3 regions of the Lysinibacillus sp. COL-1 genome follow, and region 1 is predicted to be linked to each of the others. Evidence: riboswitches for the same ligand, from Rfam matches in the RefSeq annotation. Region 1 holds a riboswitch; each other region holds the start of a gene.

What was found. Region 1 has a riboswitch for cobalamin ahead of mmgD (citrate synthase). Riboswitches for the same ligand answer to the same signal wherever they lie in the genome.
Region 2: another riboswitch for cobalamin. It lies ahead of AC6BKE_RS21480 ((2Fe-2S) ferredoxin domain-containing protein); the one in region 1 lies ahead of mmgD (citrate synthase).
Region 3: another riboswitch for cobalamin. It lies ahead of AC6BKE_RS05370 (cobalamin adenosyltransferase family protein); the one in region 1 lies ahead of mmgD (citrate synthase).

What each region holds. Positions count from the first base shown of each region.
Region 1 covers NZ_JCAWSJ010000004.1:2,168,229-2,173,809, reverse strand. Annotated here, with positions in the region: gene prpB (methylisocitrate lyase) at 1-31, opposite strand, end outside; gene AC6BKE_RS19115 (bifunctional 2-methylcitrate dehydratase/aconitate hydratase) at 206-1,639, opposite strand; gene mmgD (citrate synthase) at 1,738-2,859, opposite strand; cobalamin riboswitch at 3,053-3,247, opposite strand; gene AC6BKE_RS19105 (NUDIX hydrolase) at 3,496-3,981, shown strand; gene AC6BKE_RS19100 (hypothetical protein) at 4,037-4,318, opposite strand; gene AC6BKE_RS19095 (SHOCT-like domain-containing protein) at 4,328-4,714, opposite strand; gene AC6BKE_RS19090 (DUF2089 domain-containing protein) at 4,728-5,093, opposite strand; gene AC6BKE_RS19085 (ABC transporter ATP-binding protein) at 5,373-5,581, opposite strand, start outside.
Region 2 covers NZ_JCAWSJ010000004.1:2,656,462-2,662,042, reverse strand. Annotated here, with positions in the region: gene AC6BKE_RS21505 (S8 family peptidase) at 1-510, opposite strand, end outside; gene AC6BKE_RS21500 (energy-coupling factor ABC transporter ATP-binding protein) at 883-1,719, opposite strand; gene cbiQ (cobalt ECF transporter T component CbiQ) at 1,716-2,489, opposite strand; gene AC6BKE_RS21490 (energy-coupling factor ABC transporter substrate-binding protein) at 2,496-2,768, opposite strand; gene AC6BKE_RS21485 (energy-coupling factor ABC transporter permease) at 2,772-3,518, opposite strand; cobalamin riboswitch at 3,662-3,846, opposite strand; cobalamin riboswitch at 4,104-4,285, shown strand; gene AC6BKE_RS21480 ((2Fe-2S) ferredoxin domain-containing protein) at 4,433-4,804, shown strand; gene cobJ (precorrin-3B C(17)-methyltransferase) at 4,809-5,581, shown strand, end outside.
Region 3 covers NZ_JCAWSJ010000003.1:194,459-200,039, forward strand. Annotated here, with positions in the region: gene AC6BKE_RS05360 (hypothetical protein) at 1-313, shown strand, start outside; gene AC6BKE_RS05365 (glutathione peroxidase) at 398-943, shown strand; cobalamin riboswitch at 1,043-1,242, shown strand; gene AC6BKE_RS05370 (cobalamin adenosyltransferase family protein) at 1,396-1,953, shown strand; gene AC6BKE_RS05375 (ABC transporter substrate-binding protein) at 1,937-2,887, shown strand; gene AC6BKE_RS05380 (tyrosine-protein phosphatase) at 3,030-3,797, shown strand; gene AC6BKE_RS05385 (MATE family efflux transporter) at 3,948-5,303, shown strand; gene AC6BKE_RS05390 (putative RNA methyltransferase) at 5,306-5,581, shown strand, end outside.

The sequences.
Region 1 (5,581 bases):
GTGCTATTGCTTCATTTACAATCCACGCCATCTATAAAAACCTCCTAATAATCAATGATGCCTCGGCATATTTACGTCCGAAAGCGGCTGTGATGCAGGTCAGTTAGCCGTTATCGCAAGGATGGGAGGATTTTAGGCTAACATCCTTTATTAACTCCTTCCCGATTCGTGACATTCGCCAGAGGCTTTAATTTCCTGAAAGAAGTTAAACAAATAAATTAACGAATTCATGAACAGCACTATTTTCAAGAAGTGCTTGATCAGCACAAACTTCATTAATCTTGCTGTGTTGTTTTTGAGAATAATGGGTGCTAATGTTTTGCTGGAACTTATGGATGATTTGAGGGAATGCTTCCTCACGACGGAAACGGTGTCCTAAAGGATATTCACATTCAATAAGCTCAGATGATGTGCCATCTTTGTAATAAACTTGAACAGCATTGGCAATCGAACGTTTCTCAGGATCTAGGTAATCAATTGTATATTGGGGTTTTTCCACAACCACCATTTTATTTCTTAAATTATCGATACGTGGATCTGCAGCCACTTCATCTTCATAGTGGTCTGCTGTAATATCACCATAGATAAGCCCTATTGCTGTAATGTATTGAAGACAGTGATCACGATCAGCTGGGTTATTAAGAGGTCCTTCCTTATCGATAATTCGTATAGCGGATTCATGGGTCGTAATTTGAATGCGTTCAATGTCCTGTAAACGATTTTTCACTTCATTGTGTAAATGAACGGCACATTCGGCAGCTGTTTGTGCATGGAATTCAGCTGGATAAGAAACTTTAAATAGAACATTTTCCATCACATAAGATGCTAGTGGTCTAGCAAGCTTTAATTCTTGCTTATTAAAGAGAACATCTTGGAAGCCCCAGCCAGGTGCAGATAAGGCCGTTGCATAGCCCATTTCGCCTTTCACAGCCATCATGGCTAAGTGTACTGCCCTGCTTGTTGCATCACCAGCAGCCCATGATTTTCTAGAACCCGTATTCGGTGCATGGCGATATGTTCGTAGGCTCGAATTATCAATCCAAGCATTTGATAAGGCGTTGACAATTTCCTGATGAGTGCCACCTAATGCCTTTGTCACAACAGCTGTTGTCGCAATTTTGACAAACAGTACATGGTCTAACCCAACACGATTTAAGCTATTTTCTAATGCGAGAATACCTTGTATTTCATGGGCCTGTATCATCATTTCTAATACGTCTTTCATTTTAAGTGGCTCTTTCCCTTCAGCAACACGCACGCGACTCAAATAATCAGCCACAGCTAATATGCCCCCTAAATTATCGGAAGGGTGTCCCCATTCAGCCGCAAGCCAAGTGTCGTTGTAATCCAGCCAACGAATCATACAACCGATATTAAAGGCACCTTTTACAGGATCAAGAACATAGGAAGTGCCTGGAACTCGTGTACCATTGGGAACGACTGTGCCTGGTACTACTGGGCCAAGAAGTTTCGTGCATTCAGGATATTGTAAGGCCAAAATGCCACACCCTAATGTATCTAATAATACATAGCGTGCCGTTTCGTATGCTTCTTCACTTGTAATAGTTGTATTTACTACGTAATCCGCAATATCTGTAAGTAATTGATCTGTCTTAGATATGTCATTTGTTTTAATCATCTATATCTTCCTTTCAAGGCATGAATTTGATATACTAGTATGCTGATAGGCATTGGTCAGAATGCCCATCAGCTCTATGGCGAGTTGTTAAAACTTGATTATACCGACAATTCTTCAAGGTTATGACGCTCGCCAATATAATGGACACGAGGTCTAAATAATCGGTTATTGTCATGCTGCTCAATGACGTGAGCACATAAGCCAATCGTTCGTGAGCCAAAAAAGATAGGTGTATAGATTTCAATTGGCAAGCCAAGCATGTAGTATACTGGTGCTGCATAATAATCTAAATTTGGGTACAAGCTCTTTTCTTGTGCCATCACCTTCTCACCAGCTTCACACATGTGATATAAGCGATCATCCCCTTGTGCCAAACATAATTTATGCAAAGCCTCTTTCATAATTTGTGCTCTTGGGTCCATCTTTTTCATATAAACACGGTGACCAAAGCCCATAATCTTTTCTTTATTTTGCAGTTTATTTTTCAGCAAGGCTTCAAAGCCTGCTACTGTTTTGGCTTCTAGAAGCATGTACATGACTGCCTCGTTGGCCCCTCCATGTAAATTTCCTTTCAATGATGCGACAGCTCCAGTTAAAGCACCGTACAAATCAGATTGTGTAGAGGCGATAACACGAGCTGTAAACGTCGAATTTGGCATCTCATGCTCACTATATAAAACGAGAGACTGATCAAAAATTTCTTCTTCTAACGCCGTTGGTTTTCTACCAGTAATCATGTAATAAAAATTGGCGCTATAGGAAAGCTGACTATCTGGCTCCACAACATCTTGTCCGTTTAAGACACGATAGCTATTGGCTACGATGTTAGGCATACCGCCTAAAAGTCTATAAGCTCGCGTCAAGTTCATTTCAGTAGAACGATCATTGATGTGCTGATCAAAGCCTGCTAAAACAGAAATTCCAGTTCTCAGTCCATCCATCGCATGTGTTTCATTAGGCAAGAGCTTGAAGATTTGGAAGATCTCTTGCGGAACCTGATAATGTGCTTTTAATTTGTCCTGTAAGTCAGCCTGTTGCTCGGCAGTAGGAATTTCGCCATGCAGTAGCAAGTAGACAATGTCTAAATACGAATATCTTTGTGATAATTCAATCAAGTCGTAGCCTCGAATAACAATTTGACTTCCTACAGTGTCTAAAAAAGATAATTTTGTTTCAGCAGCAATGATCCCATCAAGACCTGGTGAATAAGTTAACTCCATTCAATGACAGCCCCTTTGTTTAATTATTCTTGTAAGCGTTACCATTCCAACACGAAAGAACAACAAAAAAACAACTTCTACCCCTTTTTAGAAGTTGTTAATCTACAAAAGCATGACAGACCAAATAACAGTGAATTTATAGGAATTCACAAAAATCATGCAGTAGCTAACACCTCCCTATCCTCGTAGGTCAATTGATGCTTATTTTGTGGCAGGTCTCCTGACTTATAATCAACACTTCAATAACACCTTCCCATTTTGACAAACAAAACAGTGGCCTTGTTATCGAGCTCCTAAATACAGTTGCGGGACAGTGTTGGACTCTCACCAACTTCCCTTTTAATCAAATGGAATGGACTCCATTTGAACCACCAAAATTTAGCATATTCAATTTGTCTATTTACCTTAACATAGAGTTTTCAAAACAATCAATATAGGTAAAATTCAGAAAAGACTGATTATAAAAAGCTATTTTTCATTTTTGATTGACTATTCTGCATTTTTGAGCATTATTTTGTACAAAAAAAGATTGTTCATCTATACCAATAACTCCATTTTCAAGGATTACAAGTGAAATAGAGGTCTTTATAATAAGAAAGGCGAATAGTTATTTTATAATATAGAGGAGGAGCCAATATGGGCTATATTTCAGAATTAAGGAAATACATCGGCAGTAGACCGATTATCAGTATCGGGGCGACAATTCTTGTAGTCAACGATGACAAGAAAATTCTCTTTCAACATCGTTCAGATACGTTGGATTGGGGATTACCTGGTGGCTCAATGGAACTGAATGAAACGCTAGAAGAAGCTGCTACCCGTGAACTTCATGAAGAAACAGGACTGGTAGCGAATGAATTGGACTTGATTGGTGTTTTTTCAGGGCCAAATTATTATTTTCAATATCCAAATGGAGATGAAATCTATACAGTTATTCATCTTTATAGTGCGAAAAATGTCAGTGGTGTATTAGAGATGAGGGATGGTGAGAGTTTGAATCTTACCTATTTCAGTAAAAATGAGCTACCAGATCATCTTGAGAAAAGAACAAAAACACTCTTAGACAATCTAGAGGACAAATTGTGGAATTTAGATAGTTCTTTTGCAAAGAATTCTCTTTAAATAACAAAGAGCATGCTTTTTATGAAAACATGCTCCCATCTTAACTATTAGGTTATTACAGTCTAACCTTAACCTCTGTACCGTCTTGTGCCTTGACATCTACTAGCACGAGCCCTTTATAATTTTGTAGTTCCTTGATAATAGGCTTGAGCATTTCTTTGTCAATGAATGGAAAGGAAAAGTCGATTTTTTTTCTGTCGAAGTATGCCTTTGTCCATTTGTTGACACTTTGCTGAATCCATTTTGAAGTCAAAATGGAAAGAACAATGGTTAGCACAGCATATGGAACAGGAACGGTAAAACGAACGTCTTTTGCTTTCACTTTTACATGCATCATAAGTCGCCTCTACTCAATGAAAACTGAAACGGTATCTCCGTTTGCCGATTTTATGTCCACAATTTGTCCATCTAATTCATTTTCGATGGCTTCAAGAAGAAGATTGATATCGATATCTTTCACGTATTTTTCCGATTGCGGAATACTCGCAGCGATACTGTGTCCAGCCATTAACACAGCCTTGACAAGTTTTATAGGCAAATTCACAGTGACATTATCATTTTCAGTGGACACCACACGAACCTTTAACGTTTTATCTAAATACTTCGTTTTTTCCAGAAATTTATTACCTGACTCCTCTTTCTCTTGTAACACTTGAATCAGCTCTGACCCTTTATCAGCATCAATTTTTCCCTCTTGAATCATGGTTAACACTTTAGTAATTTCCTCTTTCATGTAGCATTCCTCCCTATTCGTCTTTTAAGAGTTTTATGGCCTCATCAGTTGTTATTTCGCCATTTTCCAACATGCTTACAATTTTTTTCTCGTCTACTTCATTTTTCTTCTTTTGGACATAACCAAGGGATGAGATAATGTCATTTAGCTTGCCTCGCACAGTTGGGTACGAAATGCCCAGTTCCTTTTCTACTTCCTTAATATTCCCTCGACATGTTAAAAATACTTCCACAAAATGAAGCTGATCCTGTGATAAGGATGCTAGCTTCGACAATTCAAACTCATTTTCAATCGTCGTTTGACAATGAGAACACTGTAACTTCGTAATTTTCAATGTTTTACTGCAGACAGGACAATTTGTGATTACTTGATAAGCCATAGTGAACTCCTTCCTTTAAGTTAAATTGATTATATACCAAATAATTTAAAAAAGTAAATAATAAAATTAATTTATTCAATGAAAATATCAATAAAGTTAATTTGTTAATTAATATTATTAATAAAAAGAAAAACGCCATTCTAATGCAAAATGGCGTTTCTTTAATAGATGACTCTTACTAATGTTTGGAGCAAATGAGGTAATCCAACTGGCCCCTATCATTACCTTTCCCCAGCCCATACCTCCATGACCATTGTATACGTGTTTTCTATATTATGATCATTTCGTTTTATGTTTTCTTTCTCGCGGGTGTGAAGGCAAAATAGCATGATATAATTGTTGTGAAGCGGGATGCTGATATGCTCCATCCTTTCCAATCTCCTCCACTAGCCGACCATGCTGCATGACAAGGATACGGTCTGACATAAAACGTGTTGCCTGTAAATCATGCGAAATGAAAATGTAAGCAAGCTGTCGCTCTTTTTGAA
Region 2 (5,581 bases), 490 kb from region 1:
AGATTTTAGATCGGGGTGTTTAAAATCTACACCAGAATCAATGACAGCGACTGTCACATCATGCTCACCCGCTAATTCTAGTGCCTTATCCATTTGCAGTAGGTTTAAATGATACATCTCTTGTTTCTTTGGATCGACTTCTGTTTGAAAAGAGCGATACACATAGCTAGGAGATACACTTGTAATGCCATCTTGCTTTAGATAGTAAGCAACTGCTTTTTCTATTGATACGCCTTTATTCAGTTGTACCACATCATAGCCTAATGAAGGAATGGAGCGGATGACTTTGGAGCCAATGTTTTTATGTACATTTTTATCAAGTCCTGAATGCTTGATAACAATTTTATCCTTACTCATCCATTTTTCTTCATTCTGCTCTGTTTGTTTCATACTACTTGCCAGTACATTCTTGGCTTTATGCTGAGGTACTTCAGCAAAGGCAGAAGCAGCTGGAACCATTAGTGTAGCGGATGCTACAATAGCGACTGATTTTTTAAACAAACTTTTCAATTGTTATCTCTCCTTGGTGTTATAAATTAAGTCTCGACTCTATTAATACGGATAAAGATTAGAAAAGTTTCGTAAAGGAGGAAAATTTTTCACTATTTTTTCCTTCGAATTGTCTAAAGTTTTTTGTTTTACAACTAATTAGTAGAAAGCCTCTATTCAGCTGATGGACTTCCAAGTATTGCACGCTTCGTTCTTTTACGTTTATCCAATATGTTTTTGGCATGCCAAACCATCAAAGACATCGCAACGAATTTGACGTATCGCTAACATAAATCGAATCTTTTGATTTCGTAGTAGTTTACTAATTTTTGAATATGAAAGAAAATAAAAAATGATAAAGCCATCGAGAGAGAATTTCTCGATGACTTTTGTCTACAATTGTTCTATTAATTGTTGTAATTCATACTTGGAGCGGGGGGGTGTAATGTTTTCCTGCAATAGCTTCTTTTTTTGTAATGTCATGAACATATCAAAAACCCATGGACGTTCGAGATGTGCAAGTTGCAGCAATTCTTCTTCATAAAACAACTCGATCGGGTCTCCGTTATAAATGATATTCCCTGCCTCCATGACAATGATTTGATCCGCCCATTCATAAGCAAGGGGAATGTCATGGGTAGCAAGTAAAATGGTTCTTTCGCCGTCTTCTAATTTACCTAGGTACTGTAGAACTTGGGTAGCATAATAATTGTCAAGGCCTGCTGTTGGCTCATCTAATAAGAGGACAGAGGGCTCCATCGCTAAAACACCTGCCATCGCCACACGCTTTTTCTGACCTACGCTTAGAAAGTGAATAGGTTTTTCGAGTAAATCGCCTATTTCCGTTTGCGCAACAGCCCATGCTATTTTTTCTTCGATTTTTTCGGTAGACCAGCCAAGATTTAGTGGTCCAAATGCGATATCTTGCTTGACAGTACCTGAAAAAAGTTGATGATCCGCATCTTGAAAAACAATGCCAACTTGCTGGCGAAGTGCCTTTAAAGCTTTTCGACTATATTGAAGCTCGTTGCCATCAAAAACAATCGTCCCAGCTGACGGTTGTAAAATACCATTAAGATGCTGAAACAATGTTGATTTTCCAGCGCCATTATGACCAAGGATGGCAATTTTTTTTCCTTTTGGAATGTGTAAAGTAATGTCTGACAATGCCTTCGTACCATCTGCATAGGCATAGGACAAGCGGTTTAGTTCAAAATAGAATGCTGTCATGAGAAGTACCCTCCATATACAATGAGGAATAGGAATAGTGTCGCTATGCCTAGCCAATTTTTCTTGCTATAGGAGCCCATCTCTTGCCAGTAGACGGCTTCGCCACCCCGTGACTGCATGGCATTATTAAGCTCACGACTACGCTGAAACATTTCAGCAAATAGCGCCACAATAAGCATGGATACGGAGCGTAGCCATTGCATTGGAGAATGATAGCCAAGACGCGCTTGCTGGGCAAGATGTATTCTGTACATGCTTTCTAAAAATATAAAAATAAAACGATAGGTTAGTTCAATAAGCTCAACCAATAAAGAGGGCAGCCGCCATTGTCGGAGCACATAGCAAATCCCTTGTACGGATGTGGTCAAAATTAAAAAGTATAAACAACTACTACTGCCAAGGACAATAAAGAACAATTGTTGGGCGGACAGGGCACTTGCTTTTCCGATGAAAATTGTCCAATTCATCCACGTAAAAGACCACAGATGGGCAGGTAATACATGAGTTGCTGGTGTGATTGACAGCAAGATGGATACAAGACTTGTTAGTAAGAAAAATCCAGGTAGCAATAATAACTTAACATAGTAGGTAAGCGGAATTTTTGCACCTAAAATGATAAAAGCACTCATTACAAAAAATGTAATGAGTGAAAGTCGTTCATCTCTCATGATGAGCGTAACGAGAAGTAGACCAATTGAAAATATCATTTTTTCTAGCGGATGAACGGACGCTAGCTTATTAAGATACGCATACTTATCAATGAGTAACATAACGGGTTAACCTTCTTTATGCTTGCCGCGCATATAGCCGATGAAGTAGCCAATAAAACCAGCTCCAATAGCTGCCTGTAGCACGAATAATAAGCTTTCAATTTCACCACTTGGTGGCTCCCATAAGCTTTCAAACCACGGTTCATATTCTGCATTGATTTCGCCAATGGCTGCTTCTGCCTCTCCATCAGCACCACCAAATTCTGCACCTTTTTGTATAAACAATGGGATGATAGCTAACAGCACAACAATCGCTAATAGTAATAAATTTCGTTTCATCTACTAATGTGCCTCCTTTGTTGAGAAAACACGCAACATTTTTAATTCGCTGACATTGTACTTTTTCAAGAAATTCATCACAATGACCGTTAAAATTCCTTCACTCACCGCTAACGGAATTTGAGTTAAGGCAAAAATACCTGCGAACTTTGTAAACGATGCCATAAAGCCGCCAACCTCTGAAGGGAAGGCTAATGCTAACTGTACAGAAGTCACAACATATGTACCTAAGTCACCAAGCATCGCAGCAAAAAAAACAGCTAGTGAAAATGACAACCCTATTTTTTGAGCCCCTTTAAAGACAAAGTAAGCAATAAATGGGCCTACAATCGCCATAGAGAAGGCGTTCGCTCCTAAAGTGGTAATCCCACCATGTGCTAATAATAAAGATTGGAATAATAAAACAATCGTTCCGATGACACTCATAGCGAGAGGTCCGAATAAAACCGTTCCAAGTCCAACACCAGTTGGGTGGGAGCAACTACCTGTAACCGAAGGGATTTTTAACGCCGACAGCACAAAAGCAAAGGCTCCTGAAAGACCTAAAAGCATTTTGGTTTCAGGGTTTTCTTCAATTGTTTTGCGAATGGAGCGCAATCCTAGAATAATAAATGGGATAGAGATGACCCACCAAAAAATAGCCCATTCGATTGGTAAAAAACCTTCCATGATATGCATGGCAAAGGCACGTTTTGGCACGAGTAAAAAGGCCAATAAAAAATAACTAAGTTTCCACCATGAAAATTTCAAAAGCTTTCCTCCTTACTAATAGATTTTTAGAATGTAGCGTGCGTAAATAAAAAAGCACTTCTCCGTTGTTGGAAAAGTGCATAGCTAAAAAAGCAAATAACATTCTCATCTGCTAAGCCGCACACCTATCCTCGTAGGCTGAAACGATCACATATTTTTCGGCAGGTCTCCTGGCTCTAGTTCAACACTTTATAGGTCTTCCCATCCGTTGGACAGTGACATGTTCTATAAAGCTCCCTAATACAGTGGCGGGACCGCGCCGGACTCAAACCGGCTTCCCTTTTAAGCAAAATGATAAGTATTTTACACCGAAAAAACATTAAGTTGTGAGATTTCACGACAAAGTGTAACATGATTTTCCATAAATATGCTATATTTTTTTAAAAAATATTTTCAATTGAAGGTCAATAGAGAAGATTCTGATAACTACTGAATTGTCATAAATAAGGAGATATTATAATTTTTATACCCGGTCTACACACAAAATTGATAAAATTGTCATAAATTTTTATAGAAATATTGAAATTTTAAAATAATGAGATATGATAGAGACAGTTTTCTATTCTATAAAGAAGATAATAAATTTCATATAAAACGTCGATAAGTGCTCGAATAACTCGAGATAATAGGGAAATTGGTGAAAATCCAATACAGCCCCCGCTACTGTAATAGCTGATGAAATCGCAAAGCCACTGGTGCAAACTTGGGAAGGTGCGATAGTAAAATGAAGCTTAAGTCAGGAAACCTGCTTATTTGATTGTGCATGCAAACTTTTCGGAGGGAGAAGTTGAAGCAAGAGCGAGTACCTGTATTTTATTTTATTCGTTTTTATTTGGCTTCTACAAAACCTTTACTCTTCGTAATTAGAGTAAAGGTTTTTCTTTTTCCAGAAAGCAAATGAGGGGAGACAGAAGATGACAACATGGAATTTAGAGGGGATGAAAACACATCTCTTTATTTGTAATGGTAGTAGCTGCATGAACAAAGGTGGGGAGGAAATTACCCTAGCTATTCGAGAAGAAATACAACAGCAAGCACTTGATCAAGAGATACATACAACAAGAACGCGCTGTAATGGACGATGCAAGGATGCTTGTGTGGTCATCGCCTATCCGCAAGGGAATTGGTATCGTGTACCATCAACAGAGCATGCTAGAACACTTGTACAAGATTTACATCATGAATCCTTATACAACGAACATGTCTTTACACTTCGTGAAGGTACATTACAGCGTACAGCACAAACGACAGCCATTAAAGGGATCGAAAAGGTGAAAGAGGGGTAACAACATGGCGCAAAAAGGAAAAATTTTCGTAGTGGGCTTTGGACCTGGAGACTTTAAGCATATTACGACACGGGCGGTAGAGGCATTACAACAAAGTGATATGATCATAGGCTACAAAACCTACGTGGAGTTGATTCAAGATTTAGTCAGTGCGAAGTCGATTGTCAGTACTGGAATGACCGAAGAGGTGTCCCGTGCGCAGGAAGCGGTGCGCCAAGCAGAGGCTGGAAGCATTGTCTCAGTCATTTCAAGTGGTGATGCGGGTGTCTATGGTATGGCGGGATTAGTGTATGAGGTATTGATTGAGCTAGGCTGGACAGAAGCAACGGGGATTGAGGTAGAAATTGTCCCTGGTATTTCTGCCATCAATTCATGTGCTAGCTTACTTGGTGCCCCGATTATGCATGATGCCTGTACGATTAGTTTAAGTGACCATCTAACACCATGGAATTTAATTGCCAAGCGCGTCGAGGCAGCCGCTATGGCGGATTTTGTAATCGCTTTATACAACCCAAAAAGCGGTCGCCGAACAAGACAAATTGTCGAAGCACAGCGCATTCTCTTAGAATATCGTTCGCCTGACACACCAGTAGGACTTGTGAAAAGTGCTTACCGCGATCGTCAAGAAGTGACGATGACAACATTAGCCGAAATGCTGGAGCATGACATTGGAATGCTGACGACAGTCATTATTGGTAATTCGTCGACATTTTTCTATGACAATAAAATGATTACACCACGTGGCTATCAACGTAAATATACATTGGGTGAAGAAAA
Region 3 (5,581 bases), on a different contig from region 1:
TTTAAAGATTTGGGCTGTGACTTATGATGAACGATCCGTTACAGCTCGAAATGCATTACAAGCTATTTGGAAAATTGGGCTAGCAGGTCAAGTACAAAGTGACTTAGTGGTGTCTTATTTAGCAAAGAGATTTCAAACTTGTTTAGATGAGAAGCATCCGACTCACATTCGCCATGATATTATTGTATCTTTTAAAAAGCTATATGACGAGACAAGTGACATAAAGTTATTAGACATTGCCCATCGTTTAATTAATGAAGAGCAGGACGTTAAATCTAAACAGAAGTATAAGTCAGCCATCCGTTCAACGTAACGAGATGGTGTTTTTTGTGCAAATTATTTGGTAAATTATTGAATAGTCAACTATAATAAATGAAAAAATAAAAGGGGTTAAGACATGAGCATTTATAATTATTTAGTACGAAAACCTAATGGTGAAATTTTATCCATGGAAACATATCGTGGAAAAACGATGCTAATTGTCAATACGGCGAATCAATGCCGATTTACATATCAATTTGATGACTTACAAAAAATGTATGATAAATATGGGAAAGATAATTTTGTCGTTCTAGGATTTCCTTGCGATCAATTTGGTCATCAAAATCCTGAAGATGGCGAGGAGACTACGCATCTTTGTAAAGTGAATTATGGCGTTACCTTCCCAATTTTTGAGCTTGTACAAGTAAATGGAGAGACTACCCACCCATTATTTAATTATTTAAAACATGAAGTGGATTTTCGAGAGTTTGGCAAGGCGAGCATGCAGGAAAAAATGCTTGCTGAGGCAATTGTTCAACTTGCCCCTAACTTTTTAGATGGTCGTAATATTCGCTGGAACTTTACAAAGTTTTTAGTAGATGCTAACGGCAAGACCGTTGCACGCTTTGAACCAACAGATTCACAACTTGATATTGAACAGGCAATTGAAACTATACTATAAAACAGTTTTGTTTATCTTATTCTTTAGAAATGGTGACGATCCATTCAAAGCACAGCTATTTTTTCCTATTAATATATGATAAACTGCTTTACAAGTGAATTATTCTTGCAGAATAAAGGTGCTAACAAGCATAATCGGGAATTCGGTGAAAAACCGAAGCTGTTTCCGCAACTGTAAGTACAGCTAGTATAAAGGTTTACCACTGTCTTAACAGAGATGGGAAGGTACTTTATCACACATTCGTTTTTTATGTAATGAACTGTACAAGCCAGGAGACCGACCTTTGTTTGAACGTATAAAAACTTCTCGGAAGCTAGGAGGATATACGGCAAATACATAGGCTATGTCATGTTAATTTGGCCATTATTATGTTATTTTCGTCGTTCCTTTGCGTAAAGGAGCGGCGTTTTTTTATGCAAGAATTTTCATAATGAAAAGTGGGGGGATCGCAAGTGAAAAAAGATGCACGTTATTCTTGTTATCCATTTATGCGTGAAAAAGCTTCGACGGTTGATTTTGAGATTCGAACAGACAGTCTGACTACGCATTTGGGAGTTGCTTTAGCTGCAGTTAAGAAAGAGGATGTACAAGCTGTTGTAGAAGATTTAATGATTATTTTACCTATGGCCTACCATGTCAATGGCTCGGTTCGTGGAAAACTAGCTGTAACAGAAGAGGATCTTGCTTGGTTAAGTGAGCGCTATGATTTTTATGTTCGTCATGTGAAGGAAGAGATACAAAACTTTGTCTTACCTCAAGGTACAGAGGCTGCCGCTGCTCTACATCTTTGCCGTAGTGAAGCAAAAAAATCATATCGTACATTACACAAAGTATCGGAAGAACGAGAGGTTCCAGCTATTCTTTTTGATTATTTAGGCCTATTAGCCAATGTGTGCTTCGTTATGGCTGTCTTTATGAATCAACAAGCAGGGATAGTTGAAATACCATTTATTAGTAAATCATATCCGATGAAAAAGAAAAAGGAGAATAATAATGAAGAAATTATTTAATGTTCAATGGCTAACAGTACTCTTCCTTGCAATGATTTTAGCAGGTTGTGGTACTTCAGTAGATACTAAAAATAAAGACGCTTCACAGGATACACAACAAACAGAGCAAACAAACTACAAAGTGACAGATGATCGCGGTGTAGAAATAGAGTTTAAAGAAGTACCAAAAACAGTTGTATCATTGCAACCAAGTAACACAGAAATTTTATTTGCTCTAGGTGTTGGTGATAAAATCGTAGGAGCAACTGAGTATGATACTTACCCAGAGGAAGCACAGAAAATTGAACGGGTTTCTGATTCTGTGAATTTTAACAGTGAACGAATCATAGCGTTGAAGCCAGATGTTGTTATAGCTTATACGATTGGTGATAAGGAAGCAATGAAACCACTTGAAGATGCTGGAATCAAAGTGTTTGTTATTCAATCAGCAGCTACATTCGATGATGTTTATGGTGACATCGAACAGATCGCAGCTGTAATGGGTGTTGCAGATAAAGGAAATGAAGTAAACGAAGAGATTAAAGCGAAATTAGCTGACGTTAAAGCAAAGGTGAAGGAAGTAAAAGCACCGAAAAATGTTTATTTAGAAATTAGTCCTAAGCCCGATATTTATACAGCAGGCTCTGGTACTTTCCAGCAAGAAATACTAGATGCAGCCAATGTTAAGAATGTTTTTTCTGACTTGAGCAGCTGGGCACAAGTTTCTGAGGAAGATGTCATAGTGAAAAACCCAGATGTTATTTTAACGACAGTAAACTACACAGAGGATCCAATAGGTGAAATACTTGCACGTGATGGATGGAATACAGTGACAGCAGTTCAAAATAAAGCAGTACAGACTCTTGATACAGATATCTCTAATCGACCTGGCCCACGTATTGGGGAAGCCGTAGAACTAGTAGCAAAGGCTGTCTATCCAGAGTTATTTAAATAAGAAACCATTCAAGGCTAGCTGTATACTGACAGCTAGCCATTTTTATGTGTGTTGTTATTTCCTAGTGTGAAAATTGGAATTAATTGAGTTAGTTCTATAAAATAAAAGTAAGAGTGCTCGATAATTTTAGGAGGTGTAGTAATTGGAACAGTTAGAGACAAAGATAATTCCATTTGAGGCAGTTTATAATTTTCGAGATATGGGGGGATATAGGACAAGGGATGGGCGCATTGTCAAGAACGGTTTATTTTACCGCTCAGCGGCTCTTGGGAAAATGACGTTGGCGGATAAAGAGCTATTTGAAACATTAGGGATTAAAACCATTTTTGATTATCGTGATAATAATGAGGCACACCATAATCCTAACCCTATGTTCTCACACGCTCAATATATTCAAATACCAGCGAAGGGCAATCATACATTTGAAATGCCTACAAATGCTGGTGGTAGAGATTTTTATAAAGCAGTAAGCCCCGAAATGTTCCGAGATTTTTATGCACAGATGCCGTTTAATAATCCTTCTTTTAAAGAGTTAATGAAAACCATACAAAATCCTGACAATTTGGGTCTTGTCCACCATTGTGCAGTTGGTAAGGATCGCACAGGTATAGGGGGAGCTCTTATTTTGCTAGCCTTAGATGTACCTGAGGAGACGATTATGGAAGACTATTTAAACACGAATATCCATTTACGTCCAATGGTAGACAGAATGGCACAGGCTATTCAACATCAATATAATGAGCAAGAATTACAGCAATTTTATGCATTAATGTCTGCTCGAGAAGACTATTTACAAGCAGCATTGGATGCTATGGATTACCATTATGGCTCAAAGACTAAGTTTTTAGAGCAGGAGTTTGGCCTAACTATTGCTAGACGAGAGCAATTGCAAGCTTATTGCTTAACATAACAATGACCCCTTTCACATATCTGTGTGAGAGGGATTTTTTATGTGGAAGCGCTGTCTTCCTATAAACCTCTTTACAGTCTGAAAATTTATGATAAGATACAATAGATTTTTAAGAAAAATATAGGAGAAGTGAAAGTATTGGCAGAGACAATGAAAGAGACAAATAAGTTAAGTCTATTCCATTTAACATGGCCTATTTTCTTAGAAGTATTTCTATTTATGTTAATGGGATTAGCCGATACTTTTATGCTCAGTGCTTTATCAGATAATGCTGTATCCGGAGTAGGTGCAGCCAATCAATATATCCATATTGCGATCTTGATTCTTGAAGTGGTAGGGAATGGTGCATCCATTGTCGTTTCACAGTATTTAGGTTCAAGACGTTTTTTTGAAGCAGCGAAAATATCGGCTTTAGCTGTCACAATGAATTTGGTTGTTGGACTGTTAATGAGTATTCTATTTTTCTTCTTTGCAAAACATTTAATGACTATGATGAACTTGCAGGGAGAAGTACTTCACTATGCACAAAGTTATTTAGTTATCATCGGGAGTTTTATTTTTCTACAGGCTATTATTAATGCACTTGCTGCAATTATTCGTGTACATGGTTGGACGAAGCAAACGATGTATGTATCACTTGGCATGAATATCTTGCATGTTGTGCTAAACTATGGTCTGATTTTTGGGAATTTAGGTTTACCAGAGCTTGGTGTAAAAGGAGCGGCTATTTCTTCGGTCATTAGTCGGGGATTAGCTGTACTAGTGTTTTTCTGGTTGCTCTATCAAGTGATGGAAGTACGCGTGAAGCTACACTATTATTTTGATTATTCTAAGGAATATGTAAGGAAAATATTAAACATTGGTTTACCTTCTGCCTTTGAGCAGGTACTTTATCAGTTTTGTCAGATTGTCTTTTTATATTATGCGACATATTTAGGAGCAGAAACACTGGCAGCACGACAATATGCTATGAATATTTCGATGTTTACGTATTTATTTGCGATTGCCATTGGTACAGGAACAGCTATTATTATCGGACGTCATGTGGGGGCAGGGAAGAAGGATGAGGCATACCATCAACTATGGATAAGTGTCCGTGCGGCATTTGTTTTTACGATTATTATGGTTGCAGTCGTTACGATTTTCCGCAAACCACTCATGCATGTTTTTACCGATAATCCAGATGTCATTACTATTGGAGCATCCGTGTTAGCCCTCAGTATTTTGCTAGAGACTGGCCGTACAATGAATATCGTTGTCATTAACTCTTTACGTGCTTCTGGAGATGCCAGATTTCCTGTGAAGATTGGTTTTCTATCGATGGTTTGTATGAGTCTTCCGCTTGGTTATTTATTTGTATTTATATTGGATTGGGGCTTGGTTGGAATATGGCTAGCTATTTCAGCAGATGAATGGGTACGTGCAATTATCGTATACTTTAGATGGAAAAGCCGTAAATGGGAGCGATTTGCCCTCGTTTCACCGAATGAACAGAAGGAGGCATAGAAATGGGAGCATTATCTAAACGTGCGATAGCGGCAGCATTAATGGAGCAATCTATCACACTTTTTGCTTGTCCTGTATGTCAGCAATCGATGCATGTCTATGAGCAGGGAAGATTGGTTTGTCCTGCTAACCATTCTTTTGATATAGCTAAGCAGGGCTATGTCAACATGCTGACACATAGCGCTGCTTCTAAATATAGCAAAAGTCTTTTTGAATCTCGTAAGGCAGTGATTGATAGTGGGATTTATGATGCTGTAGAAGAAAAAATTAGTAAGCTT